Linked DNA regions of Rhodopseudomonas palustris HaA2. The protein of the gene in region 1 interacts with the protein of each later gene in a pairwise test. Links are inferred from orthologs where the notes say so. Each region holds a gene or a part of one and is shown on either strand. Other genes may lie near its edges.

Region 1 (7,685 bases):
CCGCGGCCGAAAAGCACCAGGCCGCGATCAAGGACAACGCCGAAGCGATCTTCAATTCGCCGCGCGGCATCACGCTCGGCAACAAGGACGGCGACGTCACCTTCGTCGAATTCTTCGATTACAATTGCGGCTACTGCAAGCGCGCGATGACCGACATGATCGCGCTGATGAAGGAAGATCCCAAGCTCAAGATCGTGCTGAAGGAATTTCCGGTGCTCGGCCCGCCCTCGGTCGAGGCGGCGCAGGTTGCGATCGCGGTGCGGATGCAGACTCCCGATGGTAAGAAGTATCTCGACTTCCACCAGAAGCTGATGGGCGGCCGCGGTCAGGCCGACAAGGCCCGCGCGATGGCGGCCGCCAAGGAGGCCGGCTTCGACATGGCCCGGCTCGAGAAGGACATGGCGAGCCCGGAAGTCCGCGCCACCATCGAGGAGAGCTTCAAGCTCGCCGAAGCGATGGGCATGAACGGCACGCCGAGCTACGTGATCGGCAAGCAGGTGGTGGTCGGCGCAGTCGGCCTCGACACGCTGCGCCAGAAGGTGGCGCTCGCCCGCTGCGGCAAGGAGAAGTGCTGAGCCCTGCGGGATCCGCGGGCGACCCGACGACGTCGCTGATTGGGAACTCCCGAGGTCGCCGCCTCACGGCGATCTTGCGCAGGCGGTGTTGCGGCCATCGTGTCGAGTCCGGTCGTCTACGACGGAAAATCGGCCTCTGCGACATGGACACGGTCGGCATGGAGCGACCATTCCTTCAGCCGCTCCATCTGACAGAATTTTTCTTTGGCGATCTCGGTCGCGTCGCGGCTGTTCGCCGCCTCGATCTCCAGGGAGCTCTGGCAAATCTCGGCCTGCCGGCCGTTCTCGCCGAGGATGTCCTTCATGAATCGCACAGTATAGCGGGCCATAGTGCCTCCCGTTTAAGCGTCTTCTTCATTCAAGACACATGCCTGATATCAGGCGCGTCCGACCGCGGGCATGTTGCTCGGGCGGTGGGGCATCGTGCGCATCGGCGCGTCGGAGACGCGCCGGATCGTCATTTCGGAGACTACGCCTCCCGTTTCCGGATGCCAAAACAAAACCGCGACAACGCTCGTCAAGTTTGGTCGCGGCTGCCGGATCGGCGCTGGTCTTTCAATGAAATGATCTCGCCCTGCGATTGTTCCACGCGAACCCCGCCGATCGGATCGCCGCCCGCAAGCGAAGATGCGAAATCGGGACGAGCAGACGGCATTATCTGTGTGCCGATCAGCCACCCACAACCGCTCTCGCGGAGCCCTCTGCAAACGGATCGCAAGCACTTCCCGGCGCTTGCCTCGGCATGCTCGTCCAAAGCATCACCCGATTCAGGCTCCGCTGGACCGTGTTCAGGCTTCCCCTCAGCCGTGAGGTTACCTATAACGCCGACAATCAAGTGAATTTTGCCCGGACCGGTGCTGCAGCGCCGGATTTCGGCCCGACGGCGCGTCCGCCGGAGACCTTCGCTGACATTGCCGGAAAGTCGGATGCCTCAAACGATTTACGTGCTCAATGGCCCGAACTTGAATCTGCTCGGGACCCGGGAGCCGGCGATTTACGGCCACGCGACGCTGGCCGACGTCGAACGATTGTGCACCGAGACCGCTGCCAGTTGTGGTCTTTCAGCCGTTTGCCGGCAGTCCAACCACGAGGGCGAGTTGATCGACTGGATCCACCAGGCGCGCGACGAGCAGGCGGTGGGAATTGTGCTCAACGCCGGCGGCTACACCCACACCTCGGTGGCGCTGCATGACGCGCTCGTCGGCGTGCAGATCCCGGCGGTGGAAGTCCACGTCTCCAACGTCTTCGCCCGCGACAGCTTCCGCCATCATTCCTTCATCGCGAAGGCCGCCTTTGCCAGCCTGTGCGGCTTCGGCATCGACGGCTACCGGCTGGCCATCCTCGGCCTCGCCGCGAAAATCGGTACCAGCGCCAAGGCCTGACCCGAGGCCGGACCCGCCCCACTCACTCAAGACATCTGGATCGAAACATGGCCCGCCAGCCTGACACCAAGACCGCCGCCAAGCCGAAGGACGCCGCAACCGAGGACAAGGCGGCGATCGACGACAGCACGCTGATCCGCGATCTCGCGCTGCTGCTCGACGAGACCAACCTCACCGAGATCGAGATCGAGCGCGCCGGGCTTCGCGTCCGCGTCGCCCGCAACGTCAGCATCGCCGCCTCGGTGCCGATGGGCTACGCCCCGACGTCCGCCGCAGGAGGCGCGATCACTGCGATCGAGACCGCGGCGATCGACATCGCCAAGCATCCTGGCGTGGTGCCCTCGCCGATGGTCGGCACCGTGTATTGGGCACCCGAGCCCGGCGCCAAGCCGTTCATCGAGGTCGGCTCCCGGGTGTCCGCCGGCGAGACGCTGTTCATCATCGAGGCGATGAAGACCATGAACCAGATCCCGTCGCCGCGGGCCGGCACCGTCACCCAGATCCTCGTCGAGGACGGCCAACCGGTCGAGTTCGGCGAGCCGCTGGTGGTGGTCGAATAGCGAGTCGCGAATGGCGAGTGGCGAATAGAGCTGCATCGCAACGCCATCCGCCCCCCATTCGCCACTCGCCATTTGCAATTCGCCTCTCAATCCGGTGGCCCCGATGTTCGATAAAATTCTCATAGCCAATCGCGGCGAGATCGCTCTGCGGGTTCTGCGTGCGTGCAAGGAACTGGGCATTGCCACGGTCGCCGTGCATTCGACCGCCGACGCGGACGCGATGCATGTCCGGCTCGCGGACGAAAGCGTCTGTATCGGCCCGCCGCCGTCCAAGGACAGCTATCTCAACATCCCGGCGCTGCTGGCGGCCTGCGAGATCACCGGCGCCGACGCGGTGCATCCGGGCTATGGATTTCTATCCGAGAATGCCCGTTTCGCCGAGATTCTCGCCGACCACAATCTGCATTTCATCGGCCCCAAGGCCGAGCACATCCGGCTGATGGGCGACAAGATCGAGGCGAAGAAGACCGCCAGGCGCCTGGGCATCCCCGTGGTGCCGGGCTCGGACGGCGCGGTCGGCCCGGACGACGACGCGATGTCGATCGCCAGGGAGATCGGCTTTCCGGTGCTGGTCAAGGCCGCCGCCGGCGGCGGTGGCCGCGGCATGAAGGTCGCGCACACCGCCGAAGACCTGTCGATGGCGATCTCGACCGCGGGCAACGAGGCCAAGGCCGCCTTCGGCGACGCCTCGGTCTATCTGGAGAAGTATCTGCAGAAGCCGCGCCACATCGAAATCCAGGTGCTGGGTGACGGCCGCGGCGGCGCGATCCATCTCGGCGAGCGTGACTGCTCGCTGCAGCGGCGGCACCAGAAGGTCTGGGAAGAGAGCCCCTCCCCGGTGATCAGCGCGGAAGCCCGCGCCCGGATCGGCGGCATCTGCGCCAAGGCGATGCAGGACATGAGCTATGTCGGCGTCGGCACCATCGAATTCCTCTACGAGGACGGCGAATTCTACTTCATCGAGATGAACACCCGGATCCAGGTCGAGCATCCGGTCACGGAGATGATCACCGGGATCGATCTGGTGCTGGAGCAGATCCGGATCGCCGCCGGCGGCGACCTGCCGGTGTCGCAGGACGAGATCGTGCTCAACGGCCACGCCATCGAGTGCCGGATCAACGCCGAGAATCCGGTGAGCTTCCGGCCGTCGCCGGGCAAGATCGCGCGTTATCATCCACCCGGCGGCCTCGGCGTCCGGATCGATTCCGCAGTCTTCCAAGGCTACACCATCCCGCCTTATTACGACTCGCTTGTCGGCAAGCTGATCGTCCACGGCAAGACCCGCGGCGAGTGCCTGATGCGGCTGCGGCGGGCGCTGGACGAGATGGTGGTCGACGGCATCGAGACCACACTGCCGCTGTTCCGCGCACTGGTGCGGGAACCGGGGATCATCGACGGCGATTATCATATCCACTGGCTGGAGCAGTATCTCGCCGGCGTCGCCCTCGAGGGCCGCTGAAGAATATTTGCGTCGGGCGTGGAACCAAGTTCCGGCTCCCGCGTTAGCGTGGCTGCAGATTTGGCCGCCTTGCGGGGATTGTTCTTGCTTTGTTTCAAATGGTCGGAGACCGCGCGGTGACGCCGGAATCCACGCGGCGACGCGCTTTCATCCAGATCACGTTGCTGTCGCTGTCTTTTGCCGTGCTGGTTCTGATCAGCGTCGCCTCGGTGTTTCTGTTGCAGAAAGCCCGGGAGGACAGCGCCTGGGTCGCCCACACGCTCGAAGTCGAGAACCAGATTTCCCTCGCCCAGCTGCAGATGCGCCGTGCCGAAAGCGCGGAGCGAGGCTTTCTGCTGACGAGTCAGCCTGAATTCGTCGAAGAGTTCGAGAATTCCTCCGGCCAGGTGGTGCCGATGCTGCAACGCCTGCAGCAGCGGGTAGCCGACAATCCGGTGCAGCGCGGGTTGGTCGACAAGAGCATCGTCATCGCACAGGCGAGGATCGAGCGGTTCAGGGAACTGATCGCGCTCGCGCAGGCGGACCGCGCCGAGGAAGCTCGGCGCATCGTGCGCGCCGAAAGCGGCCGTGAGGCCATGAACCAGTTCGCCAACTTCATGGCGGCGATGCGGGCCGAAGAAAACAAGCTATTCGTGATGCGGACGGCGGCGGCCGATCGCAGCCAGTCTCTGGCGTCGATCGTCACCACCACCGGCTCCGGCCTGGTGCTGGTGCTGGCCGGGCTCTCGATCTTCCTGGTGCGGCGCTCCGCGCGCGCCCGTGACGACGCCGAAGCGCTGCTACGCGAGAACAATCTCAACCTCGAGAGCACCGTGTCCGAGCGCACCGCCGACCTGCGCGAGGCCAACGAAGAGATCCAGCGCTTCGCCTATATCGTGAGCCACGATTTGCGCTCGCCGCTGGTGAACATCATGGGATTCACCAGCGAGCTCGAAGAACTGCGCAGCGACATCTTTCGCCGCATCGCCACGCTGAGCCGCGAAGTCGCCGACAAGCAGATGCCGGAGAAGGCCGACAGCGACGGCGAGCCGGAGCTGCAGCCGGCCGACCAACAATTGTCGGAGGACTTCACCGAGGCACTCGCCTTCATCAAATCGTCGATCGGCAAGATGGACCGGCTGATCAGCGCGATCCTCAACCTCACGCGCGAAGGCCGCCGTCAGTTCCAGCCGGTTTCGATCGACACCCGGGAGCTGATCGAGAACATCGTCTCGACGGTGGCGCATCAGGCCGCCGAGGCCAACGCCGAGATCCGCATCGAGCCGTTGCCGGAAATCGTCAGCGACCGCCTCGCGCTCGAACAGATCTTTTCGAATCTCATCGACAACGCTCTGAAATATCTCAGGAACGGTGTCCCCGGAGACATCCGGATCCGCGGTCGCCAGAAGCTCGGCTTCGCGATCTTCGAGATCGCCGACAACGGACGGGGGATCGATCCCAAGGACCATCAGAGAATCTTTGATCTTTTCCGCCGTGCCGGTACACAGGACAGGCCGGGTCAGGGGATCGGGCTCGCTCATGTTCGCGCGCTCGTGCGCCGCCTGGGTGGAACCATGTCGGTGTCCTCGGCGCTCGGCGAGGGCTCGACCTTCACCATCACCTTGCCGATGAAATGGACCACGGCCACCAAACGGGAACCCCGCTCATGAGTAACCCAGTCACCATCATCATGATCGAGGACGACGAGGGCCACGCGCGCCTGATCGAGCGCAATATTCGCCGGTCCGGCGTCAACAACGAGATCGTTCCGTTCACGTCCGGTACAGCCGCGCTGAACTACCTGTTCGGGGCCGACGGCTCGGGCATCGAGCATCAGAATCGCGCGCTCCTGGTGCTGCTCGATCTCAACCTCCCCGACACCAGCGGCATCGATATTCTCCGGCGCGTCAAGGAAAACGATCATCTCAAATGCACGCCCGTCGTGGTGTTGACCACCACCGACGACGCGCAGGAAATCAAGCGTTGCTACGAGCTCGGCTGCAACGTCTACATCACCAAGCCGGTGAACTACGAGAGCTTCGCCAACGCGATCCGTCAGCTCGGCCTGTTCTTTTCCGTGATCCAGGTCCCTCAAACCGAGGCTCCATGACTCCTGCTGCTGCGCCGACTCTGCTGTATATCGACGACGACGAGGCGCTCGGGCGCCTGGTCTCACGCGGCCTGAAGCGACAGGGTTTCTGCGTCGAGCACGTGCTGAGCGGCGAGGCGGGGCTGGAGCGATTGCGCAAGGGCGGCGTCGACGTGGTGGCGCTGGATCAGTACATGCCCGGCCTCGACGGGCTGGAAACGCTGGAGCAGATCCAGAACATTCCGGATGCGCCGCCGGTGGTCTTCGTTACCGCATCGCAGGATTCCAGCATCGCCGTGACCGCGCTGAAGGCCGGCGCCGCGGATTATCTGGTGAAAGATACCCAGGGCGACTTCGTCCCCCTGCTCCAGGTCGCCGCCGATCAGGCGCTGCGCCAAGCCGTGATCCGCAAGGCCCGCGACGACGCCGAAGCCGAAGTCCGCGCCTCGCGTGATCGCTATGCGGCGCTGGCCGCAGAGCGCGAAATGCTGCTGCGCGAGGTCAACCACCGGGTCGGCAATTCGCTGCAGATCATCGCGTCGCTGCTGCATCTGCAGGCTTCGTCCAGCAAGGAGAGCGAGGTCAAGGCGGCGCTCACCAACGCGATGGGCCGCGTCGCTGCGGTGGCGCAAGTCCACCGCCGGCTCTACACCTCGCACGACCTCAAGAGCGTGATGCTGAACCAGTATCTCGAAGCGTTGCTCGAGGATTTGCGTCGTTCGGCCGAAGGCAACCGGATGTCGCGCCTGACGCTCGATGCGGAGGCGGTCGAGATCGATCCCGACCGCGCGGTCGCGATCGGCATCGTCGTCAACGAGTTGGTGATGAACGCGGTGAAGTACGCCTATCCGGAAGGCAAGGGCCCGATCCACGTGGTGCTGAAGGCCCAGGGCGACGACCTCGAACTCGCAATTTCCGATGACGGCGTCGGTCTTGCGGTCAAGGCCAATCCGCACTCGACCGGCATGGGCCAGCGCATCGTCAATGCGATGGCGACCAAGCTCGACGCCAGCGTCGAGCGCGACCCCGCGCATGCCGGCACCCGCATGGTGCTGCGATTCCGCCGCACCAACATCGCCGCGCCGACGCCGGCCATCGCGTAGTCGGCCGCCCCGCCAAATCGGGCCACGAATCCGGCCGCACTATCCCAAAGCCGCCTTGCCATTTTGCCGGAGCTCGGGCAGGTTCCGCGCGCGCCGCTGCGGGAACGCGGCGGAATCTTCTCATCACATCAGGGACTTTGCTTTCGCAGGCAGGGCTCGCGTGGCATCGCTGCGTCGATCACGCCCGGGCGAACAAACTCTCCAGTCGCGAGTCCGCGCGAAGGGCCAAGCGCTTGTGACGACTCCAGTCCTGATCCTGGGCATTCCGCTCGACTTCTTCCTGTTCGGGCTGACCCTCTTGGGGGTTGCGATTTTCCACCGCCACACGTTGTGGATCGCACTCACCGGCCTCGCCGCCACCATCGCTTACAAGCTGATGTTCACCGGCTTCGCGACCGGCCCCGGGCTGCTCGGATTGACGCTCCATCTCGGCCACGAATGGGTGACGCTGACGAATCTGTTCCTGTTGCTGATGGGCTTCGCGCTGCTGTCGGCGCATTTCGAGAAGAGCGGCATTCCCGACGAAATGCCGGCGCTG
Region 2 (7,728 bases), 430 kb from region 1 along the record:
GGCCTGTTCGTCGGTGTTGACGGTGATGATGCCGTTGCCGAGCGGGAATTTCCGCGCCACCGACAGGTCCATCAGGGCGCGCGCCGACTCCATCGAGACGATCTCGAAATGGATGGTCTCGCCCCGCACCACGCAGCCGAGCGCGATTGCCGCATCATAGGGCCTGCCGGCGGCCTCGGCGGCGTCGATCGCGATCGCCACCGCGGCGGGGATTTCCAGCGCGCCGGGCACGGTCAGCACGTCGTGGCTCGCGCCGGCTGCTTTCAGTTCGGCGATTGCGCCGTCCAGCAGCGCGTCCTGGATATCGTCGTAGAACCGCGCCTCGACGATCAGGACGCGCGCGCCCGAAACGTCGGTCTGGTCTTTCAGGGGTGCGCGCCGCGCGTCTGCCATTCTGGTGCCTTGCCTTTGGTCGTCATTGCCGGGCTCGACCCGGCGATCCATCGTCGTCGAGAGAATTTGGATGCGTTCTTGTTAAGAGGATGGATGCGCGGGTCAAGCCCGCGCGTGACCACTTCGTTTGTGCTGCCGCCTATTTCATCTCGCTCAGCCGCGCGGCATAGCGCGCCATCAGGTCGACCTCGATGTTGACTTCGCTGTCGACCCGCCAGCCACCGAGGATGGTGGCGCTCAGCGTGTGCGGGATGATCAGCACCGAGAAACGCGTGCCCTCGACGGTGTTCACCGTCAGCGAGGTGCCGTCGAGCGTTACCGAGCCCTTCGGAGCAATGAAGCGCGCCAGCTCGCGCGTCGTCTCGAGGGTGAACCGTGCCATCTCCGGCAGGTCCTCGCGCGCCACCACGGTGGCGATGCCGTCAACGTGGCCGGTGACGATGTGACCGCCGAGCTCGTCGCCGATCTTCAGCGCGCGCTCGAGATTGAGCCTGGTGCCGACGCCCCAGTGCTTCGCGGTGGTCAGCGCCAGGGTCTCGGCGCCGGCGTCGACCTCGTACCAGGTGCGGCCGCCCGCTGTGCCCGACCCGACCACGGTCATGCAGATGCCGTTCGAGGCGATCGAGGCGCCGTCGGCGATCGTGGCCTGATCGTAGCTGCAGCCGATCCGCAGCCGGTGCAGTTGTCCCTGCGCCGTGGGCGTCAGGGCTTCGATTTCGCCGATGTCGGTGACAATGCCGGTGAACATGAGACGCAGACCTTAAGCCGGTTCGAAAATCGTGAGCGTGTCCGGTCCGAGGCGTTCGCTGTCGCGGACGCGCCAAGCCGACGACGCGGTGATGGAGGCGAGCGGCAAACCGTCCAGGGCGTCGACGCCGTCTTCGCCGATCGCCTTGTCGCCACGCAACAGCCAGATCTCGTCGACGAGACCGGACTCGACGAACGCCCGCGCGGCCCGCGCCCCGCCCTCGACCAGGAGCCGGGTGACGCCCTTTTCGGACAAAGCGGCCAGGACTGCGGCGATGTCGAGTCCGGGCGTTCGTTGACAATCGGGAGCGCGGATGACCTCGGCCCCCGCCGCCCCGAGCCGCGCGGCCGCGGCCGGCTCGGCGATCTCGGATGCCATCAGCCACAGCGGCGTCGCCCGCGCCGAATGCACCAGCTTGCTGTCTCCCGGGATGCGCAGAGCGCGGTCCAGCACCACGCGGATCGGTGATTGTTTCGCCATTCCCGGTAGCCGCACGGTCAGTTCCGGATCGTCGGCCAGCACGGTGCCGATCCCGACCAGGATCGCATCCGACTGCGCGCGCAGCAAATGCACCCGCGCCCGCGCAGCCTCGCCGGTGATCGCCACAGGCTTGCGGCCGTCAGCCGCGATCTTGTCGTCGGTCGAGACTGCGAGCTTGAGCACGACATGCGGACGCTGCTCGCGCACGCGCAACAGATGGCCGGCGTGATCGCGCGCGGCTTCCTCGACGCAAACCCCGAGCTCGACCGCGATGCCGGCGGCGCGCAGCTTGCCATGGCCCTGCCCGCCCACCAGCGGATTGGGATCCTCGATCGCCGACACCACCCGGGCGACGCCCGCGGCGATGATCGCATCGGCGCAGGGCGGCGAGCGGCCGTGATGCGAGCACGGCTCCAGCGTCACATACAACGTCGCGCCGCGCGCGGCCTCGCCGGCCCGCGCCAGCGCTTCGACTTCGGCGTGCGGCCGGCCACCGTCCTGGGTCCAGCCGCGGCCGACGATGACGCCGTCCTTGACCAGCACCGCGCCGACCGCGGGGTTGGTGCCAGTGCGGCCGAGGCCACGGCGGCCGAGCGTCAGCGCGAGCTGCATGAAGCGGCGATCAGTGGCGGCGGCTGCCTTGGCGGCCTTTTCGACCTTGGCGCGCTCGGCATATTGGTCTTCCAGGATGCGGAAGATCATTTGCGGACCAGCGCCGGCCGGGCCTCCTCCTCGCCGGACAATTCGCCGAGCACCGCCTCGAAGTCCTTGGCCTCGCGGAAATTGCGATACACCGAGGCGAACCGCACATAAGCGACGTCGTCGAGCTTGCGCAGATGGTCCATCACGATCTCGCCGATGGTCTCCGACGAGATGTCGGCCTCGCCGCCGCTTTCCAGCTCGCGCACGATCGCCGATACCATCTGCTCGACCCGCTCCGGCTCGACCGGCCGCTTGCGCAGGCTGATCTGCAGCGAGCGCACCAGCTTGTCGCGATCGAACGGCACCCGGCGGCCGTTGCGCTTGATCACCGTCAGCTCGCGGAGCTGCACCCGCTCGAAGGTGGTGAAGCGGAAATTGCAGGCGATGCAGACCCGTCGCCGCCGGATCACCGAGGAATCCTCGGTGGGCCTGGAGTCCTTCACCTGGGTATCGAGGCTGTTGCAGTTCGGGCACCGCATCTCGACGCGTCCTCAGTGCTTTCCGGAGGGCTGGCCCCCTTCTCCGTCATGGCCGGGCTCGTCCCGGCCATCCACGCCTTGCTCCCGCTGCCACGCCGTAAAGACGTGGATGCCCGGGTCAAGCCCGGGCATGACGGTGGTCAGTTACTGATAGATCGGAAAGCGGTCGGTCAATTCCTTGACCCGCTGCTTCACCGAGGCCTCCACCAGCGGCGCGGCACCGTCGGGGGATTGCGCAATGGCGTTCAGCACTTCGGCGATCAGGTTCCCAACCTGCTGGAACTCGGCGACGCCGAATCCGCGGGTCGTCGCCGCCGGAGTGCCGAGCCGCAGGCCGGAGGTCACGAACGGCTTTTCCGGGTCGAACGGGATCCCGTTCTTGTTGCAGGTGATGGCGGCGCGGACCAGCGCCTTCTCGGAGACGTTGCCCTTCAGCCCCTTCGGCCGCAGGTCGACCAGCATGAGATGGTTGTCGGTGCCGCCGGAGACCAGATCGAAGCCTGCCGCACGCAGCGTTTCCGCAAGCGCCTTTGCATTTTCGACGACGTTCTTCGCGTAGACCTTGAAGTCGGGCTGGAGCGCTTCCTTGAACGCCACCGCCTTGGCGGCGATCACATGCATCAGCGGGCCGCCCTGTAGACCGGGAAAGATCGCCGAGTTGAACTTCTTGGCCAGCGCCTCGTCGTTGGTGAGGATCAGGCCGCCGCGCGGGCCGCGCAGCGATTTGTGGGTGGTGGTGGTGCAGACATGGGCGTGCGGCACCGGCGAGGCATGCGCTCCGCCCGCCACCAGGCCGGCGAAATGCGCCATGTCGACCATGAAATAGGCCCCGACGCTGTCGGCGATCTCACGGAAGCGCTTGAAGTCCCAGGCCCGCGAATAGGCCGAGCCGCCGGCGATGATCAGCTTCGGCCGGGTCTCCTCGGCCAGCTTGGCGACCGCATCCATGTCGATGATGCCGTCCTCGCGGCGCACGGTGTAGTGCACCGGCTTGAACCACTTGCCGCTCATATTGACGGTCGCGCCGTGGGTCAGATGGCCGCCGGCGGCGAGATCGAGCCCCATGAAGGTGTCGCCGGGCTGCAGCAGCGCCAGGAACACCGCCTGGTTCATCTGGCTGCCCGAGTTCGGCTGGACGTTGGCAAAACCAGCGCCGAACAGCTTCTTGGCGCGCTCGATCGCCAGATTCTCGGCGACGTCGACGAATTCGCAGCCGCCGTAATAGCGCGCGCCCGGATAGCCCTCGGCATATTTGTTGGTCATCACCGAGCCCTGCGCTTCCAGCACGGCGCGGCTGACGATGTTCTCGGAGGCGATCAGCTCGACCTCGTGGCGCTGGCGGCCGAGCTCACCCTTGATCGCAGCGGCGATCTCGGGATCGGCCTGCTCGAGCGAGGCGGAGAAGAAGCTGTCGGGCGCGGACGTGTGCTTGGCTGATGTGCTCATGGGCAATGTCTCCACCGCCGCAGCCGCGTGTCACGGGTGCGAACGGTCATCGGGTGCGGTTCGGAAGCGGCGGCTGCGCCATAGCATATCCGGACCCGCCGGCCAAGGACGCCGCCACTATTTGCGGCCATGCGCCCCAGTCAGACCCAGATATGGTGGATGCGAGGGATTTGCAGGAGGGTGAGGCGCGAGGGCGCGATGCGAATTCGCCCGGCAAGTCGAGCCCGAGCGGCTCCTTCGCTCCCCTCCCCCTTGCGGGGAGGGGTCGGGGGTGGGGGTCCCCAGGCACAGCGTGGGTTGTCCGCCAATAGCCCCTCATGCCGCCGGGAGCATCTGCGCTGGACTCAATCTGAGGTTGCGCCGACAATCGTCAGCCGGCTCTCTTTGCTGAGCGTTTTGTCCGTCCGAGGTGATCCCATGGCAAAATCAATTGTCACCACCCGCAATCGCCGTCAGGTCGTCGACCTCCCCGAGGCCGTCGCCTTCCCAAATGGCGTACGCAAGGTCGACATCATCAAGATCGGCGCCGCGCGCCTGATCGTGCCGCAAGGGCAGCGCTGGGACGATTGGTTCGAGAACGGACCGCGGGCGAGCGAGGATTTTGCGAGCGATCACGGCGCATGTGAGGGAAACAACGTCCGGGACACCCCGGCAGCTCGGCTAGACCGCTAGCGCTCCCCTTTCGTGGCTCTGTTAGGCTTCGCTAACTTCACATTCATTTCTGAAAGGGCTCGCTCAAGTATTTGATCAACGTGCACAAGCGTGTCTTTTCCATTGTCTATCCCCATGCGCCGGCTTGATATCTCCACAAGCCACTCCTCATCATCGGAGCCGCCCAGCATTTCCAACATTCCAATTTGCCGAAATGCGTCCCGAATGCGAATTTTGGATTGCCGTTTGGCGGTTTCTGAGACGAGCAGCGCGAATACTCTGAGAATGTAGTCTTGACGAGCACCCTCGTCCAAATTCTGGAACATGTCAGAGGCTAATTGATTGCATGCAATCTTACATTCCGTGAGTATGCAGTATTCGATGGCGGGCCCGTGATCTACAAACGTCCACTCAAAATACCACCGCCGCGAAGAACGCCCTTTACTCCAGTCATAACTCCAGTCGGTATGGAAATCCGGACTTTCAAGTCTTCCTTGTTGAGGATTTGTAATCCGAAGGAGCGCGTCGTGAACTTGATCGAGCGCCACTTCTCTGTCTTTTCTAAAATCAGCGTATAGTTTCTCTCTAAGAAATAACGGAACTGTGCAGTGATCGATGACGCAGGGCAACACCAGAACTCGCTTTTCTTCAAGCTCACGCAGTATACCTGAATTGAGCTCCTTCTTGCACCATTCCGACGCGATAGAATTCGTCGAGAGAACAATAATGATGGCATCAGATGCTGTTAGTGCGGCTTGCACTCTTGATATCAACGAATCTCCGACATTCAATTCCCATCTATCCATCCAAATATGGTGCCTGCGAGACACAAGACGGTTGGCCAGCCAATCGACAAACCCAACATCGCTATGATTGTAACTAATAAAGACCGTCATTTAACCTCACCTGTCGGTAGGAATTTCAGTCGAAGCGGCCAAAATCTACGACAATGCGAGTCCCCTGACTGGACAACCGTTAATCGCTCTGAACCAGTGGAAGCGCATCTACAAAAGCCTTCTAGCCGTTTCGACGACTGATTCACCTCACCCCAGCCGATACGCCCCGCCCTTCTCGACGCTGCGCCGGAACGCCGGCCGGGCGTGCATGCGGCCGATCCACGCGGTCAGGTCCGGATACGGGCCGAGCCGCCCGAACGAGCCGGCGACTTCGGCAACGAAGCTCATCATGATGTCGGCGCCGGTCAGGCTGTCGCCGACGAAGAACTGCCGGCCCTCCAGCGCGCCCTCGACGAAGCCGAGATGGTTGGCGATTTCGCTGTCGATGCGCGGCTGCAGCGGCGCGGCGGCGTCTTTCAGGCGCCCTACATAGAGCTGCAGCATCAGCGGCAGCATCGCCGAGCCCTCGGCGTAGTGCAGCCATTCCTGATAGGCTTCGAACTCCAGCGTGCCCTCGGTCGGGCGGAGCGTGCTGTCCCGGCCGTAGCGGCGCAGGATGTAGTCGACGATCGCGCCGGACTCCATCAACGTTAGGTCGCCGTCGGTGATCGCGGGCGATTTGCCGAGCGGATGCACCGCGGCGAGCTCCGGCGGCGCCAGCCGCGTGGCGGCGTCGCGCTGGTAGCGCTTCAACTCATACGGGGCGACGAGTTCTTCCAGCAGCCACAGGATGCGCTGCGAGCGGGAGTCGTTGAGATGGTGGAGCGTCAGCATCGGAACCCTTGCGACTGGCGTTGGCCGGCGGCCGCAACGCGATCAACGGCCGTCGCATCCAACGCGATGCGCCCTCACATCGTTTCCTGCTTCGCCCCGCATTCCTTGCAGACATAGCCGACGCGGGTGACGCCCTTCGGCGCCTTGACCTTGTTCGGCGCGCCGCATTTGCCGCAGGTCACCATGATCACGGTGTCGCCCTGCTTCACCGTCACCTTGCGGTTCGCCATCGCCTCGCGCATCAGCCGTTCGGCCTCTTCGCGCATCGCCTTCTTGTCCATGCCGCAGCCTTGTTCCTGAAAATCTCCCGCGCCTTGTAACGCACCGAGGCGACGACGCCGCAAGAATTTCGGGGTGGGGCGCGAATTCCGGTTGACAGGAGGCATCAACTAGGATTATTTCCCCAATGTCCTGTCCGTGAGGGGCGCTTCTCGAGGGCGCTTGTAAAGCGGGACAGATCGGACGGGCCGGGAAACCGGCGCGGACGATAGCCCGGTGAAGCTGACACTGGTCAGCGAAGCCGGACGGACGCGGCGTCCTGCGCGCTGTGCCTCGCAAGCACACGTCCGGGAGGCAGAAGGTCACCGTCCGCCGCTACTACGAGCGGCTGCCGCCTTCGTGGCTGGACGGGCGCAGCAAGGCCGGGGAGATCCCGCTCCACTGTGGTCCCGGAAGAACGGTCCCGATGCCAAAAACCGCCGCGGTGGGCGCGCCGGAAGGCGTTGCGCGATGGTCCGCAAAGCCATCGCGAGAAACCACCAACACCCCGCGCCGACCGGCGCGCCCCCACCCCTCGCTGTGAAGCGACGGGTGCAAAACTCGGGCTCAGCGGAGCCGCGAGAACGAATGGGCGTGGCTGTTTGACAGGTCGATCAATCGGCATAGCGTCATCCTTGGGTGCGAGCGCAGCGAGCCTCGAAGGATGAGCCGCGCGCACCCGTGTCCACATCCTTCGAGGCTCGCCCTGCGGGCGAGCGCCTCAGGATGACGGCGCCGAGATGATAGCCTTGGCTTTCCGCCCTCTCACCTCCGTCATCGCCCGGCTCGACCGGGCGACCCAGTATCCCGGCGCGCCCGCGGATCACTGCAGCCGCTGAAGCTCCTCGCGCGCCTGTTGCAGCAGCGGCAATTGCTGCTGGGCGAAACGACGGACGTCGTC

What was found.
Region 2: the proteins of accC (region 1) and ribD interact in binary tests that used the Escherichia coli proteins (3 or more experiments, as listed by UniProt). The link is inferred for Rhodopseudomonas palustris HaA2 from one-to-one orthologs.

The regions. Positions count from the first base shown.
Region 1 is NC_007778.1:3,439,688-3,447,372, forward strand. Bases 1,872-4,798 are described here. They hold accC (acetyl-CoA carboxylase biotin carboxylase subunit), read left to right. Parts: upstream 1,872-2,620; coding sequence 2,621-3,976; downstream 3,977-4,798. Other genes in these bases: aroQ (type II 3-dehydroquinate dehydratase), read left to right, coding at 1,872-1,957; accB (acetyl-CoA carboxylase biotin carboxyl carrier protein), read left to right, coding at 2,005-2,517; RPB_RS15230 (sensor histidine kinase), read left to right, coding at 4,093-4,798. Outside these bases: RPB_RS15205 (DsbA family protein), read left to right, coding at 1-575; RPB_RS15210 (hypothetical protein), read right to left, coding at 692-904; more of aroQ, read left to right, coding at 1,502-1,871; more of RPB_RS15230, read left to right, coding at 4,799-5,625; RPB_RS15235 (response regulator), read left to right, coding at 5,622-6,065; RPB_RS15240 (response regulator), read left to right, coding at 6,062-7,147; RPB_RS15245 (citrate transporter), read left to right, coding at 7,383-7,685. UniProt on the Escherichia coli protein: This protein is a component of the acetyl coenzyme A carboxylase complex; first, biotin carboxylase catalyzes the carboxylation of the carrier protein and then the transcarboxylase transfers the carboxyl group to form malonyl-CoA.
Region 2 is NC_007778.1:3,011,082-3,018,809, reverse strand. What follows is about bases 239-3,208. They hold ribD (bifunctional diaminohydroxyphosphoribosylaminopyrimidine deaminase/5-amino-6-(5-phosphoribosylamino)uracil reductase RibD), read right to left. Parts: upstream 2,324-3,208; coding sequence 1,154-2,323; downstream 239-1,153. Other genes in these bases: glyA (serine hydroxymethyltransferase), read right to left, coding at 2,947-3,208; nrdR (transcriptional regulator NrdR), read right to left, coding at 2,320-2,802; RPB_RS13290 (riboflavin synthase), read right to left, coding at 533-1,141; ribH (6,7-dimethyl-8-ribityllumazine synthase), read right to left, coding at 239-393. Outside these bases: more of ribH, read right to left, coding at 1-238; more of glyA, read right to left, coding at 3,209-4,248; RPB_RS13270 (hypothetical protein), read left to right, coding at 4,666-4,920; RPB_RS24165 (toll/interleukin-1 receptor domain-containing protein), read right to left, coding at 4,917-5,795; RPB_RS13260 (glutathione S-transferase family protein), read right to left, coding at 5,943-6,569; RPB_RS13255 (hypothetical protein), read right to left, coding at 6,644-6,850; RPB_RS13250 (DUF4142 domain-containing protein), read right to left, coding at 7,651-7,728. UniProt on the Escherichia coli protein: Converts 2,5-diamino-6-(ribosylamino)-4(3h)-pyrimidinone 5'-phosphate into 5-amino-6-(ribosylamino)-2,4(1h,3h)-pyrimidinedione 5'-phosphate.